DNA from 2 places in the Variovorax sp. GW821-FHT09D07 genome. Region 1 is predicted to be linked to the other one. Evidence: predicted binding sites of a transcription regulator. Region 1 holds the regulator's gene; the other holds the start of a gene.
The links. Region 1 encodes NrdR, which represses ribonucleotide reductase genes. Its sites were predicted from a motif close to CACNANATNTNGTG; they were not measured.
Positions count from the first base shown of each region.

Region 2: a site for NrdR is predicted at 3,581-3,594, ahead of AC07OX_RS15015 (ribonucleoside-diphosphate reductase subunit alpha). Genes of this name have one in related genera too.

Region 1 covers NZ_JBWKOY010000005.1:398,536-404,601, reverse strand. The annotation lists gene nusB (transcription antitermination factor NusB) at 1-191, opposite strand, end outside; gene ribH (6,7-dimethyl-8-ribityllumazine synthase) at 188-649, opposite strand; gene ribBA (bifunctional 3,4-dihydroxy-2-butanone-4-phosphate synthase/GTP cyclohydrolase II) at 656-1,810, opposite strand; gene AC07OX_RS20650 (riboflavin synthase) at 1,807-2,478, opposite strand; gene ribD (bifunctional diaminohydroxyphosphoribosylaminopyrimidine deaminase/5-amino-6-(5-phosphoribosylamino)uracil reductase RibD) at 2,565-3,683, opposite strand; gene nrdR (transcriptional regulator NrdR) at 3,724-4,167, opposite strand; gene glyA (serine hydroxymethyltransferase) at 4,201-5,445, opposite strand; ZMP/ZTP riboswitch at 5,484-5,610, opposite strand; gene AC07OX_RS20630 (lytic transglycosylase domain-containing protein) at 5,660-6,066, opposite strand, start outside.
Region 2 covers NZ_JBWKOY010000003.1:764,088-770,153, forward strand. The annotation lists gene AC07OX_RS15010 (ribonucleotide-diphosphate reductase subunit beta) at 1-373, opposite strand, end outside; gene AC07OX_RS15015 (ribonucleoside-diphosphate reductase subunit alpha) at 586-3,498, opposite strand; gene ampD (1,6-anhydro-N-acetylmuramyl-L-alanine amidase AmpD) at 3,848-4,465, opposite strand; gene AC07OX_RS15025 (sigma-54-dependent transcriptional regulator) at 4,452-6,002, opposite strand; gene AC07OX_RS15030 (two-component system sensor histidine kinase NtrB) at 6,008-6,066, opposite strand, start outside.

The DNA of each region.
Region 1 (6,066 bases):
GCGAGGTCGCGCGTGAAGTGGTCGATGTCGGTCGGGTCGTTGCCGCCCACCAGGTGCTGGTAGAGCGCCTGCAGCGCGAACTCGCGCGCGCGGCTGCGGTTCGACTTGGCCGCGGCCTTGCGTGCGCCCGTGCTGGTGAGGCCGGTGCGCGACTGGCGGGGCTTGGCGGACTTGGAGGTGTCTTCGGTCATGAAAGGGTGGCCAGCAGTTGTGCCATCTCGACCGCCACCTGGGCTGCGTCGCGGCCCTTGTCGGTCTGGCGGGCGACGGCCTGTTCGAGGTTTTCGGTCGTGAGGATCGCGTTGGCGATGGGCAGGCGGTAATCGAGCGCGACGCGGCTCACGCTCGCGCCCGATTCGTTGGCCACCAGTTCGAAGTGGTAGGTCTCGCCGCGGATGATGCAGCCCAGCGCCACGAGCGCGTGGTAGCCGCCGCGCTCGGCGAGCGCCTGCAGCGCCACGGGCACTTCGAGCGCGCCGGGCACCTGCACATGATGGATGTCGGACGCGGCCACGCCGAGCGCCTCGAGCTCCGACAGGCAGGCCGCGGCCAGTGCGTCGGTGATGTCGGCGTTGAAGCGCGCCTGCACGATGCCGATGCGCAGGCCTTTGCCGTTGAGCGTGATCTCGCCCTTGTTGGAACCTTGCATGGTCGTTCAGTCTTTCGTGAGGTAACCGGCGATCTCGAGGCCGAAGCCGGCGGCCATGCTCGGCATGCGACGCGGCGCGCCGAGCAGGTTCATCTTGTGCACGCCGCATTCGCGCAGGATCTGCGCGCCGATGCCGTAGTTGCGCAGGTCCATGCGACCGCGCTCCGGGGCTTGCGCGGGGCGCGCGGTGCCGTCGAACTGCGCGAGCAGCTCGGCCGCGGTTTCGCCGCAGTTCAGCAGCACGGCCACGCCCTTGCCTTCGTTCGCGATGTGCGAGAGGCTGGCGTCCAGGCTCCAGGAGTGCATCGGGCGGTTGACTTCGAGCGCGTCGAGCACCGACAGCGGCTCGTGCACGCGCACCGACACCGTCTCTTCGGGGGCCCACTGGCCGCGCACCAGTGCCAGGTGCACGCCGCGGCTGGGCTTGTCGATGAAGGCGTGGGCCGTGAAGGCGCCCCAGTTGGTCTGGATCTCGCGGCAGCCGACCTTCTCGACCAGCGATTCGACGCGGCTGCGGTGCTCGATGAGCGCGGCAATCGTGCCGATCTTGAGGCCGTGCTCGGCCGCGAAGATCTGCAGATCGGGCAGGCGGGCCATCGTGCCGTCTTCGTTCATCACTTCGCAGATCACCGAGGCGGGCGAGCAGCCGGCCATGGCGGCCAGGTCGCAGCCGGCTTCGGTGTGGCCAGCGCGCATGAGCACGCCGCCGTCCACCGCCTGCAGCGGGAAGATGTGGCCGGGCTGCACCAGGTCGGCGGCCACGGCGTTGCGTGCCACGGCGGCCTGCACGGTGCGGGCGCGGTCGGCGGCCGAGATGCCGGTGGTCACGCCTTCGGCCGCCTCGATGGAGACGGTGAAGGCGGTGGAATGCTTGGCGCCGTTGCGCTGGACCATCGGCGGCAGCTGCAGCCGCTCGCACATCTCGCGCGAGAGCGTGAGGCAGATCAGGCCGCGCGCGTGGCGGGCCATGAAGTTGATGGATTCGGCGGTGATGTGGTCGGCGGCGATGACGATGTCGCCTTCGTTCTCGCGGTCTTCCTCGTCCACGAGGATGACCATGCGGCCGGCGGCCAGCTCGGCCACGATGTCTTCGACCGGGGAGATCGGTGCGGGTGCACGGTCGGCGCGCGGGGCGCCGATCGGCGTGACGGAGGCGTTCATTTCGAAGTGTCCTTGGGAGACGTGGAAGACGTCAGAGAGGGGGTGAGCATGCCGGCCTGAAGCATGCGCTCCACGTAGCGCGCCACGGTGTCGATTTCGAGGTTGACCTTCGAACCGGCCTTCAGGCCGCCGAGGGAGGTGTTTTCCACGGTGTGCGGGATCAGGTTGATGCTGACCTCGGCGCCCTCGGCAATGTCGCTCACGCTGTTGACCGTGAGGCTCACGCCGTTGATGGTGATCGAGCCCTTGTAGGCCAGGAAGCGGGCGAGGGCAGGCGGTGCGACCACGCGCAGCTCCCAGCTTTCGCCGACCGGCGCGAAGAAGCTCACGTGGCCGATGCCGTCCACGTGGCCCGAGACGATGTGGCCGCCGAGGCGGTCGCTCGCGCGCAGGGCCTTCTCGAGGTTGATGCGGCTGCCTTCGTCGGTCAGGCCGGCCGTCTTGTCGAGGGACTCCGCGGAAATGTCGATGGTGAATTGCCCGCGTTCAGGTGCGAGCCTGGTGACCGTCATGCAGGCGCCGTTGAGCGCGATGCTGTCGCCGAGCCCGACGTCGTCGAGGTAGCCGTCGGGCACCTCGATGCTGAGTCGCTTGCCGTAGGAGGAGGAGGTGCCGAGGTCGTGGATGGCGGCGATGCGCCCCACGCCGGTGATGATTCCGGTGAACATTTCCACATTTTCGCAGACATCGAGGGGTCTTCGGCCCGAAGGGCCGGTTTGCGGCTGCGAATGTGCCGCGCCGCGTCGGCCGCGGCTCAGAAGTGGTCGCGGCCGGCGACGCGCGCGACGATGCGCAGGTCGGGCCCCAGCATGTCCACCGACTTGAATTCGAGCGGCAATGCGCCTGCGAGCGACGTGAGCGGGCCTTCGGCATGCAGGTGGCTGGCGATGTCGAGCCCGCTGCCGATCAACTTGGGTGCCAAGTACACCAGCAGCTCGTCCACGCAGCCTTCGCGCAGCAGCGAACCGTTGAGCTTGTGGCCCGATTCGACGTGCAGCTCGTTGACGCCGCGTGCCGCGAGGTCCTGGAGCATCGCGGGCAGGTCGACCTTGCCGTGCAGGTTGGGCAGGCAGGTGATGGTGGCGCCGCGGGCTTCGAGCGCGGCCGCCTTTTCTTCGTTGTGCCGGCTGGCGGCGTAGATCCAGACGGCGCGGCCAGCTATGAAAATGTGAGCGTCGGGCGAGGTCTGGAGGTGGCTGTCGACCACCACGAGATGGGGCTGGCGCGGCGTGTCGACCAGGCGCACGTCCAGGCGCGGGTTGTCTTCGAGCAGCGTGCCGACGCCGGTCAGCACGGCGCCGGTGCGGGCCCGCCAGGCGTGGCCGTCGGCGCGCGCGGCCTCGCCGGTGATCCACTGGCTCACGCCGTTGTGCAGGCCGGTGCGGCCGTCGATCGAGGCGGCGATCTTCATTCGAACCCAAGGCTGCTTGCGGATCATGCGGCTGAAGAAGCCGATGTTGAGTTCGCGGGATTCGTCGGCGCCCGGTCCGACTTCGACCTCGACGCCCGCCGCACGCAGGCGCTCGAAGCCCTGTCCCGCCACCAGCGGGTTCGGGTCGGCGAGCGAAGCCACGACACGGCGCACGCCGGCGGCGATGAGCGCGTCGCAGCAGGGGCCGGTGCGGCCGTGGTGCGAGCAGGGTTCGAGCGTGACGTAGGCGGTCGCGCCCGCAGTCGAATGGCCCTGGGCCTGCGCGTCGCGCAGCGCCATCACTTCGGCATGCGGGCCGCCGGCCTGTTGCGTGTGGCCCTGGCCGATCAGGTGGCCGTCGGCGTCGCACAGCACGCAGCCGACGCGCGGGTTCGGGTCGGTCAGGCGGATCGCGGAAGCGGCCAGCCGCAGAGCGGTCGCGATGTGTTCGGAAGAGGGCATGGGTACGGAGCGAAAAAGGCTGCGCGGGTCGGCTCGCCGCTCAGATATCGCGCAGCAGCTGCCGGAACTCGTCCACGTCCTCGAAGCTGCGGTACACCGAGGCAAAGCGCACGTAGGCGACCTTGTCGAGTTTCTTGAGTTCGCGCATGACGAGTTCGCCGACCTTCGTCGAATCGATTTCGCGCAGGCCGCTGGCCAGCAGCTTCTGCTCGATGCGCAGCAGGGCGTTGTCGATCTGCTCGATGCTCACGGGGCGCTTGCGCAGCGCCAGCATCATCGAGGCGCGCACCTTGGTCGAGTCGAAGTCGGCGCGGCTGCCGTCCTTCTTGACCACGACGGGGAAATTGACGTCGGGGCGCTCATACGTGGTGAAGCGCTTGTCGCAGGCGCTGCACTGGCGGCGCCTGCGGACGAAGTCGGCGTCTTCCGAAACGCGGGTCTCGACGACCTGCGTTTCGAGATGACCGCAAAAAGGGCATTTCATGCGGCCAGTGCTTCTCTTCTTCTGATTACGAAATCAACGGTAGACAGGGAAGCGGCTCGTCAAGGCGTGGACCTTGGCGCGCACCGCGTCGATGTTCGCCGCGTCGCGCGGGTTCTCGAGCACGTCGGCCACAAGGTTCGCCGTGATGCGGGCCTCTTCGTCCTTGAAGCCGCGCGTGGTCATGGCGGGGGTGCCGATGCGCACGCCGCTGGTGACCATCGGCTTCTCCGGGTCGTTGGGGATCGCGTTCTTGTTGATCGTCATGTGGGCGGCGCCCAGCACGGCTTCGGCTTCCTTGCCGGTGATGCCTTTGGAACGCAGGTCGACCAGCATGACGTGGCTTTCGGTGCGTCCGCTCACGATGCGCAGGCCGCGCGCGGTGAGGGTGTCGGCCACGATCTGGGCGTTCTTGACCACCTGTTGCTGGTAGGCCTTGAACTCGGGCGTCAGGGCTTCCTTGAACGCGACGGCCTTGGCGGCGATCACGTGCATCAGCGGGCCGCCTTGCAGGCCGGGGAAGATGGCGCTGTTGATCGCCTTCTCGTGCTGCGACTTCATCAGGATGATGCCGCCGCGCGGGCCGCGCAGGCTCTTGTGGGTGGTCGAGGTCACGATGTCGGCGTGCGGCACCGGGTTGGGGTACACGCCCGCGGCCACGAGGCCGGCGTAGTGGGCGATGTCGACCATGAAGATCGCGCCGACGTCCTTGGCCACCTTGGCGAAACGCTCGAAGTCGATGTGCAGCGAGTAGGCTGAGGCGCCCGCGATGATCAGCTTGGGCATGTGCTCATGCGCCTTGCGTTCCATCGCGTCGTAGTCGATGGCTTCGTTGGCGTCCAGGCCGTAGCTCACCACGTTGAACCACTTGCCGCTCATATTGAGAGGCATGCCGTGGGTCAGGTGGCCGCCTTCGGCCAGGCTCATGCCCATGATGGTGTCGCCGGGCTTCAGGAAGGCGAGCATCACGGCTTCGTTGGCCGAGGCGCCGCAGTGCGGCTGCACGTTCGCGGCGTCGGCACCGAAGATCTGCTTGACGCGGTCGATGGCTAGTTGCTCGGCCACGTCGACGTGCTCGCAGCCGCCGTAGTAGCGCTTGCCTGGGTAGCCTTCGGCGTACTTGTTGGTGAGCTGCGAGCCCTGGGCTTGCATGACGGCCGGCGAGGCGTAGTTCTCGCTGGCGATCAGCTCGATGTGGTGTTCCTGGCGCGCGTTTTCGGCTTGAATCGCGGCCCAGATTTCGGGATCGGTCTGTTCGACCAGGATATTGCGTTGGTACATGGCAGTCCTTTGAAGACGAGGTCCTTGTTCAACCAAACAAGGGCTGCCCAGGCGAACGGCTGAACGCCTGTTGTGGCCAGGCGGCACGCTTCCCAGTGGTATTCCACGTCAGCGCGTGGCACCTTTTTCAGGGTGCTGCGCCTATCGCCAGTCGCGTACAGGCCGAGTGTAGCGCAGGCCCGCACGCATCCGGGCCGGGAGGGCCGGCAAGGCCTCAGGAAACTGCGGAGAGCAGGGCGACCTTGGCCGGCTCGCTGCCGGTGGCGGGCTCTTCGCCAGCCGGCTTGGCCGGTGCCACGACCGGGATCGGCTGTGCGCGCGCCGTGGTCGGCGGCGGCACAACCATCGTCGACGGCGCGCGGCCGGCGGCAACCTGGCGCAGGCGCTCGTGCTCGGCCAGCACCTTGGCGGCATAGCCGCCGTCGTCGTCGAGGTTGGCGGCGCCCACGTAGTAGCGCAGGCCGCCTTCGAGCGAGCCGGCGCGGGCGATGCATTCCTGCAGCACCTTCACGCCGACGCGCATGTTGGTCACGGGGTCGAAGGCGGTGAGCGTGCCGCCCGCGCTTTCGTACTTGTCGCCGTGCACGCGCGTCATGACCTGCATCAGGCCCTGGGCGCCGA
Region 2 (6,066 bases), on a different contig from region 1:
TGCGGCGCTCGTCTTCGGTCAGGCCGTTCGGGTCTTTCCACAACGCGATGTCGCGCGTCATGTTCACCTCTTGCGGCATCCAGTGGTTGGCGCAGGTGGCGAGGTACTTTTCCCAAGCCCACTTGTACTTGAACGGCACCAGCTGGTTGACGTCGGTCTGGCCGTTGATGATCCGCTTGTCGGAAGCCTTGACGCGCTGGCCTGCAGCGGCGGCCACCGGTGCGGTGGCAGTGGCGGGTTGTGCAAGCGACGAAGTCGGAGCGGCGACCGCGCGGCCAGCGGAAAGACCGCCGGTCGATGCGTGGTGCTGCTGCAATCCTTGTTGCATATCCTTTGGTAAGGAGGGCTTGACTTCTTCGTCCCAGGTCAACATAGAAAAATCCAATGCGCAATTATCGGAGCAACGATGTGAGTTGCAAAGTGCTCGTTCACATCGTGCGCCATTTATGGGGTTGTTATGTTGCTCGCATGCATCGCGCGACGTCAGTCAATGCCTTGATTGATTGAACGTCGCGCGCTTTTCACTTGTGCGAGCACCTCGCTGATCGATCGAAGCGTCTTCTTCTTTGACGCTTCACTTGCACATCACTGGCAGGCTTCGCAGGTCGGATCGTCGACACCGCAGAACGCGATGTCGGTGGCGGGCATCGCGCTCATCTGTGCCTTCGCTGCAGCAGCGGCGGCTTCGAGTGCGCTCATGCCCGAGGGTGCGTCGTTGCCCGACGACACCGCGTTGAGACGGCCCGATTGCACCGTCGACTTCTCAGCGTGCGTCGCGCTCTGCGTGCGCAGGTAGTAGGTGGTCTTCAGGCCGCGCAGCCAGGCGAGCTTGTAGGTGTCGTCGAGCTTCTTGCCCGAGGCGCCGGCCATGTAGATGTTCAGCGACTGCGCCTGGTCGATCCACTTCTGGCGACGCGCGGCGGCTTCCACCAGCCACGTCGTCTCGACTTCGAACGCGGTGGCGTACAGCGCCTTCACGTCCTGCGGCACGCGGTCGATGGGACGCAGCGAGCCGTCGAAGTGCTTCAGGTCCATGACCATCACGTCGTCCCACAGGCCCAGGCGCTTCAGGTCGCGCACCAGGTAGTGGTTGATCACGGTGAACTCGCCCGACAGGTTCGACTTGACCGACAGGTTGCCGAAGCAGGGTTCGATCGAGGCGTCCACGCCGATGATGTTCGAGATGGTCGCCGTGGGGGCGATGGCCACGCAGTTCGAATTGCGCATGCCGTCGGCCTTGATCTTGGCGCGCAGCGAATCCCAGTCGAGGGTGGCCGAGCGGTCCACTTCGACGTAGCCGCCGCGGGCCTTCTCGAGCAGGTCGAGCGAGTCGATCGGCAGGATGCCCTTGTCCCACAGCGAGCCCTTGTAGCTGGAGTACTTGCCGCGTTCCTTGGCCAGCTCGGTCGAGGCCCAGTAGGCGTGGTAGCAGATGGCTTCCATCGACTCGTCGGCGAACTGCACGGCTTCCTGCGAGGCGTAGGGAATGCGCAGTTCGTACAGCGCGTCCTGGAAGCCCATCAGGCCCAGGCCGACCGGACGGTGGCGCAGGTTCGAGTCGCGCGCCTTCTTCACGGCGTAGTAGTTGATGTCGATCACGTTGTCGAGCATGCGCATCGCGGTCGAGATGGTGCGCTTGAGCTTTTCCTGGTCGACCTTGCCGTCCTTCAGGTGCTGCAGCAGGTTCACGGAACCCAGGTTGCACACGGCGGTTTCGGTGTCGCTGGTGTTCAGCGTGATCTCGGTGCACAGGTTCGACGAGTGCACCACGCCGGCGTGCTGCTGCGGCGAGCGCACGTTGCAGGCGTCCTTGAACGTGATCCAGGGGTGGCCGGTCTCGAACAGCATCGTGAGCATCTTGCGCCACAGGTCCGAGGCCTGGAGGGTGCGCGCGGGCTTGATCTCGCCGCGGGCGGCCTTCTCTTCGTAGGCGACGTAGGCCTTTTCGAAGTCGGCGCCGAACAGGTCGTGCAGGTCAGGCACGTTGGAGGGCGAGAACAGCGTCCAGGTGCCCTTTTCCATCACGCGGCGCATGAACAGGTCGGGGATCCAGTTGGCGGTGTTCATGTCGTGCGTGCGGCGGCGGTCGTCGCCGGTGTTCTTGCGCAGCTCCAGGAACTCCTCGATGTCGAGGTGCCAGGTTTCCAGGTACGTGCAGACGGCGCCCTTGCGCTTGCCGCCCTGGTTCACGGCCACGGCCGTGTCGTTCACCACCTTCAGGAACGGCACCACGCCTTGCGATTCGCCGTTGGTGCCCTTGATGTGGCTGCCCAGTGCGCGCACGCGGGTCCAGTCGTTGCCCAGGCCGCCGGCGAACTTCGACAGCAGCGCGTTTTCCTTGATCGACTCGTAGATGCCGTCCAGGTCGTCGGGCACGGTGGTCAGGTAGCAGCTCGAGAGCTGCGAACGCAGCGTGCCGGCGTTGAACAGGGTGGGCGTGCTCGACATGAAGTCGAACGACGACAGCACTTCGTAGAACTCGATGGCGCGGGCTTCGCGGTCGATTTCGTTCAGCGACAGGCCCATGGCCACGCGCATGAAGAACGCCTGCGGCAGCTCGATGCGGGTCTTGCGCACGTGCAGGAAGTAGCGGTCGTACAGGGTCTGCAGGCCCAGGTAGTCGAACTGGTTGTCGCGCTCGGCCTTCAGGGCGGCGCCCAGGCGGGGCAGGTCGTACTGCAGCAGCTTCTCGTCGAGCAGCTCGTTCTCGACGCCCTTCTTGATGAACTGCGGGAAGTAGTCGGCGTAGGCGGTGGCGCGCTCGACCGGCATCACTTCGCGGCCGATGATCTCCTTGAAGATCGTGTGCAGCAGCAGGCGCGCGGTGGCGAAGGTGTAGTCGGGGTCCTTCTCGATCAGCGTGCGGGCGGCCAGGATGGAGGCCTTGTAGACCTCGTCCAGCGGCACGCCGTCGTACAGGTTGCGCATCGTCTCGGCGACGATGGGGGCGGCGGTGATGCTGTCGCCCAGGCCCTGGCAGGCCGATTCGATCAGGCCCTTGAGCTCGTTCAGGTCGAGTGCCACGCGCTCGCCGTTGTCGAGCACGTGCAGCGCCGGTGCGGCGGGCACGTCCTGCTCGCCCTGCTTGGAGCGTTCCTGGGTGCGGCGTTCGCGGTACAGCACGTAGGCGCGCGCGATTTCATGGTGGCCGCCGCGCATCAGGCCGAGCTCGACCTGGTCCTGCACGTCTTCGATGTGGAAGGTGCCGCCGCCCGGACGCGAGCGCACCATGGCGCGGATCACGCCTTGCGTCAGCGTGTCGACGGTCTCGCGCACGCTGGCGGAAGCCGCGCCCTGGGTGCCGTGCACCGCCAGGAAGGCCTTCATCATCGCGATGGCGATCTTGTTCGGTTCGAAGGGAACGACGGCGCCGTTGCGGCGGATGATCTGGTAGTGCGCGAGGTTCTGCCCGGTGGGCGAGCCCGCAGTGTCTTGTTGCTGCTGCGGCGTCGCGGGGACGGCGCGGGGGGTCGACGGGGTGTTCAGTGCAGTTTGCATTCGCTTCCTCTCGGTTGTGCAATTCTTGTTGGTTGGCAAGGCCTCGCGGGCCTTGCGTCGGCGTTGTTGCCGAACGGGAAGACACTATATCTAGGGTGTCTGTGCCCTACAAGCCACTACAGGTAGTGTTTTCCTATGGACGCAACCCTTACAGGAATTGCGCCGCATCCAGCGCATCGCCAGCGATGCCGCGTGAATACTGGCCCATGGTGGCGCAACCCGCACGGGGCGCGGCTTGCAAGGCGATTTGGGCCTGCAGGCCGCATGGTTGCTACGTCGCGTGCCTGCGCTTGCGAGATTGCTGCGCTGCGAGAGCGGCGCATCGCGGGCCACGGAGCGATTGAAAAAATTAGCGCGCGACCACCTGCTCGGGAAACATCTGTGGATTCCAGCCGAGCTGTTCGCGCAGCAGACGCCAGTCGAAACCGGCGCCGGGGTCCTGCTTGCGGCCGGGCGCGATGTGTTCGTGGCCGGCGATGTGGGCGATGGCGTAGTGCTGCGCGAGCGCGGCGCACAGGCTGGCCAGCGTCTCGTACTGCGCCTCCTCGAAGCGTTCGCCCTCGAGGCCTTCGAGCTCGATGCCGACGGAGTCGTCGTTGCAGTTGGTGCGTCCGCGCCACGACGACACGCCGGCATGCCAGGCGCGGTCCTCGCAGCTCACGAACTGCCAGAGCTCGCCGTTGCGTCGCACATAGAAATGCGACGACACCTCGAGCCCGCGGATCGACTGGAAGTACGGGTGCGCGTCCCAGTCGAGCCGGTTGGTGAAGAGCTGCTGCACGGCGTCACCGCCGTATTCGCCCGGCGGCAGGCTGATCGAGTGCAGCACGATCAGGTCGGTCTGCGCGCCGACGGGGCGCGGGCCGAAGTTGGGCGAGGGCAGGGCCTTGGCGAAGCGGTACCAGCCGGCGCGCCAGAGTCCGTCGTCGCCGGCCGGTGGGGTGACGGGGTCGTCAGTCGTCGGCATGCGCGGTGGCGCCGTCGTCGCCGTTGGGCGTGGAGATGCCCAGGCGCGCGATGCGGTAGCGGATCTGGCGCAGGCTCATGCCCAGCCGCGCGGCGGCGGCCGTGCGGTTGAAGCCGCTTTCGTGCAGCGCGCGCACGAGGATCTCGCGCTCCTGCTGGTCGAGCCAGGCCTGCAGATCGGAGGGCAGCGGCGGCGGTGCGGGCTTGGGCTCGACCGCCGGCGCGGGGGGCGCAGCCACCGCAACGGCGGCTGGCGCTTCGGCGGATTCGCCGCGCGGCGCGGCCGGCATCGGCGTCATCGCGCCCATCAGGTCGATGTGCAGCTCGTCGCCGTCGTTCAGCGCCACGGCGCGGTGCAGCAGGTTCTCGAGCTCGCGCACGTTGCCGTCGAGCGGGTGCTGGGCCAGGCGCTGCAGCAGCGCGTCGGACAGGCGCGGCACGGGCAGGCCGCCGTCCTGCGCGATGCGCGCGAGCAGCGCGGTGCACAGCGCGGGCAGGTCTTCGCGGCGCTCGCGCAGCGCGGGCACGGCGATCTCGATCACGTTGAGCCGGTAGAACAGGTCCTGCCGGAAGCGGCCGGCCAGCACCTCGGCGTGCAGATCTTTATGGGTGGCGCTCACGATGCGCACGTCGACCGCGTCTTCCTGCGTCGAGCCGATGGCGCGCACGCTGCGCTCTTGAATGGCGCGCAGCAGCTTCGACTGCATGGCCAGCGGCAGGTCGCCGATTTCGTCCAGGAACAGCGTGCCGTCGCGCGCCGCCTGGAAGTAGCCGTCGCGGTCTTGCGAGGAGCCGGTGTACGAGCCCTTCTTGGCGCCGAAGAACTCGGCCTCGAGCAGGTTCTCGGGGATCGCGCCGCAGTTCACCGCGACAAAGGGGCCTTCGCTGCGCTGGCTGCAGCCGTGCACGGCGCGCGCGACCAACTCCTTGCCGGTGCCCGACTCGCCGCGCACCAGCACCGGCGCCATGCCGCGCGCCACCTTGGCGATGCGCGACTTCACGAGGCGCATCGGGTCGGAGTCGCCGACCAGCCGGTCGAGCGCGGTGGCGCCGCTGCGCGTCACGGCCAGTGCGTCGGGGCGTTCGCCGCCCTGGCCGGCGGCCTGCGGCGGCGCCTTCTGCGGCACGACCACCGCGGCGCGGTTGGCCTGCACGGCCGACGCCACCACGGCGCGGAACTGCTTCAGGTCGACCGGCTTCGTGAGGTAGTCGAAGGCGCCGGCCTTCAGCGCCTCGACCGCGTTCTCGGCCGAGCCGTAGGCGGTCATGACCACGCAGCGCTCGCTGCGCTGGTCTTTCTGGATGCGGTGGATGATCTCCATGCCTTCGCCGTCGGGCAGCCGCATGTCGGTGATCACGGCGTCGAAGCGGCTGGCTTCGAGGTGCTGCCAGGCTTCGGACACGCTGCCTGCGGCTTCCACCCGGTAGCCTTCACGCAGCAGCGTGAGTTCGTAGAGCGTGCGCAGGTCGGGTTCGTCGTCGATGACGAGGATCTGCGCGGGGCGCGGGGCGGCGGCGGAAGACGGGAGGGAGCTCACGGCCGCTATTGTGTCAGCCGGTTTTCGCTCGGGGCGAAGCTGACGAAGAATTCGTTGCCCTCGG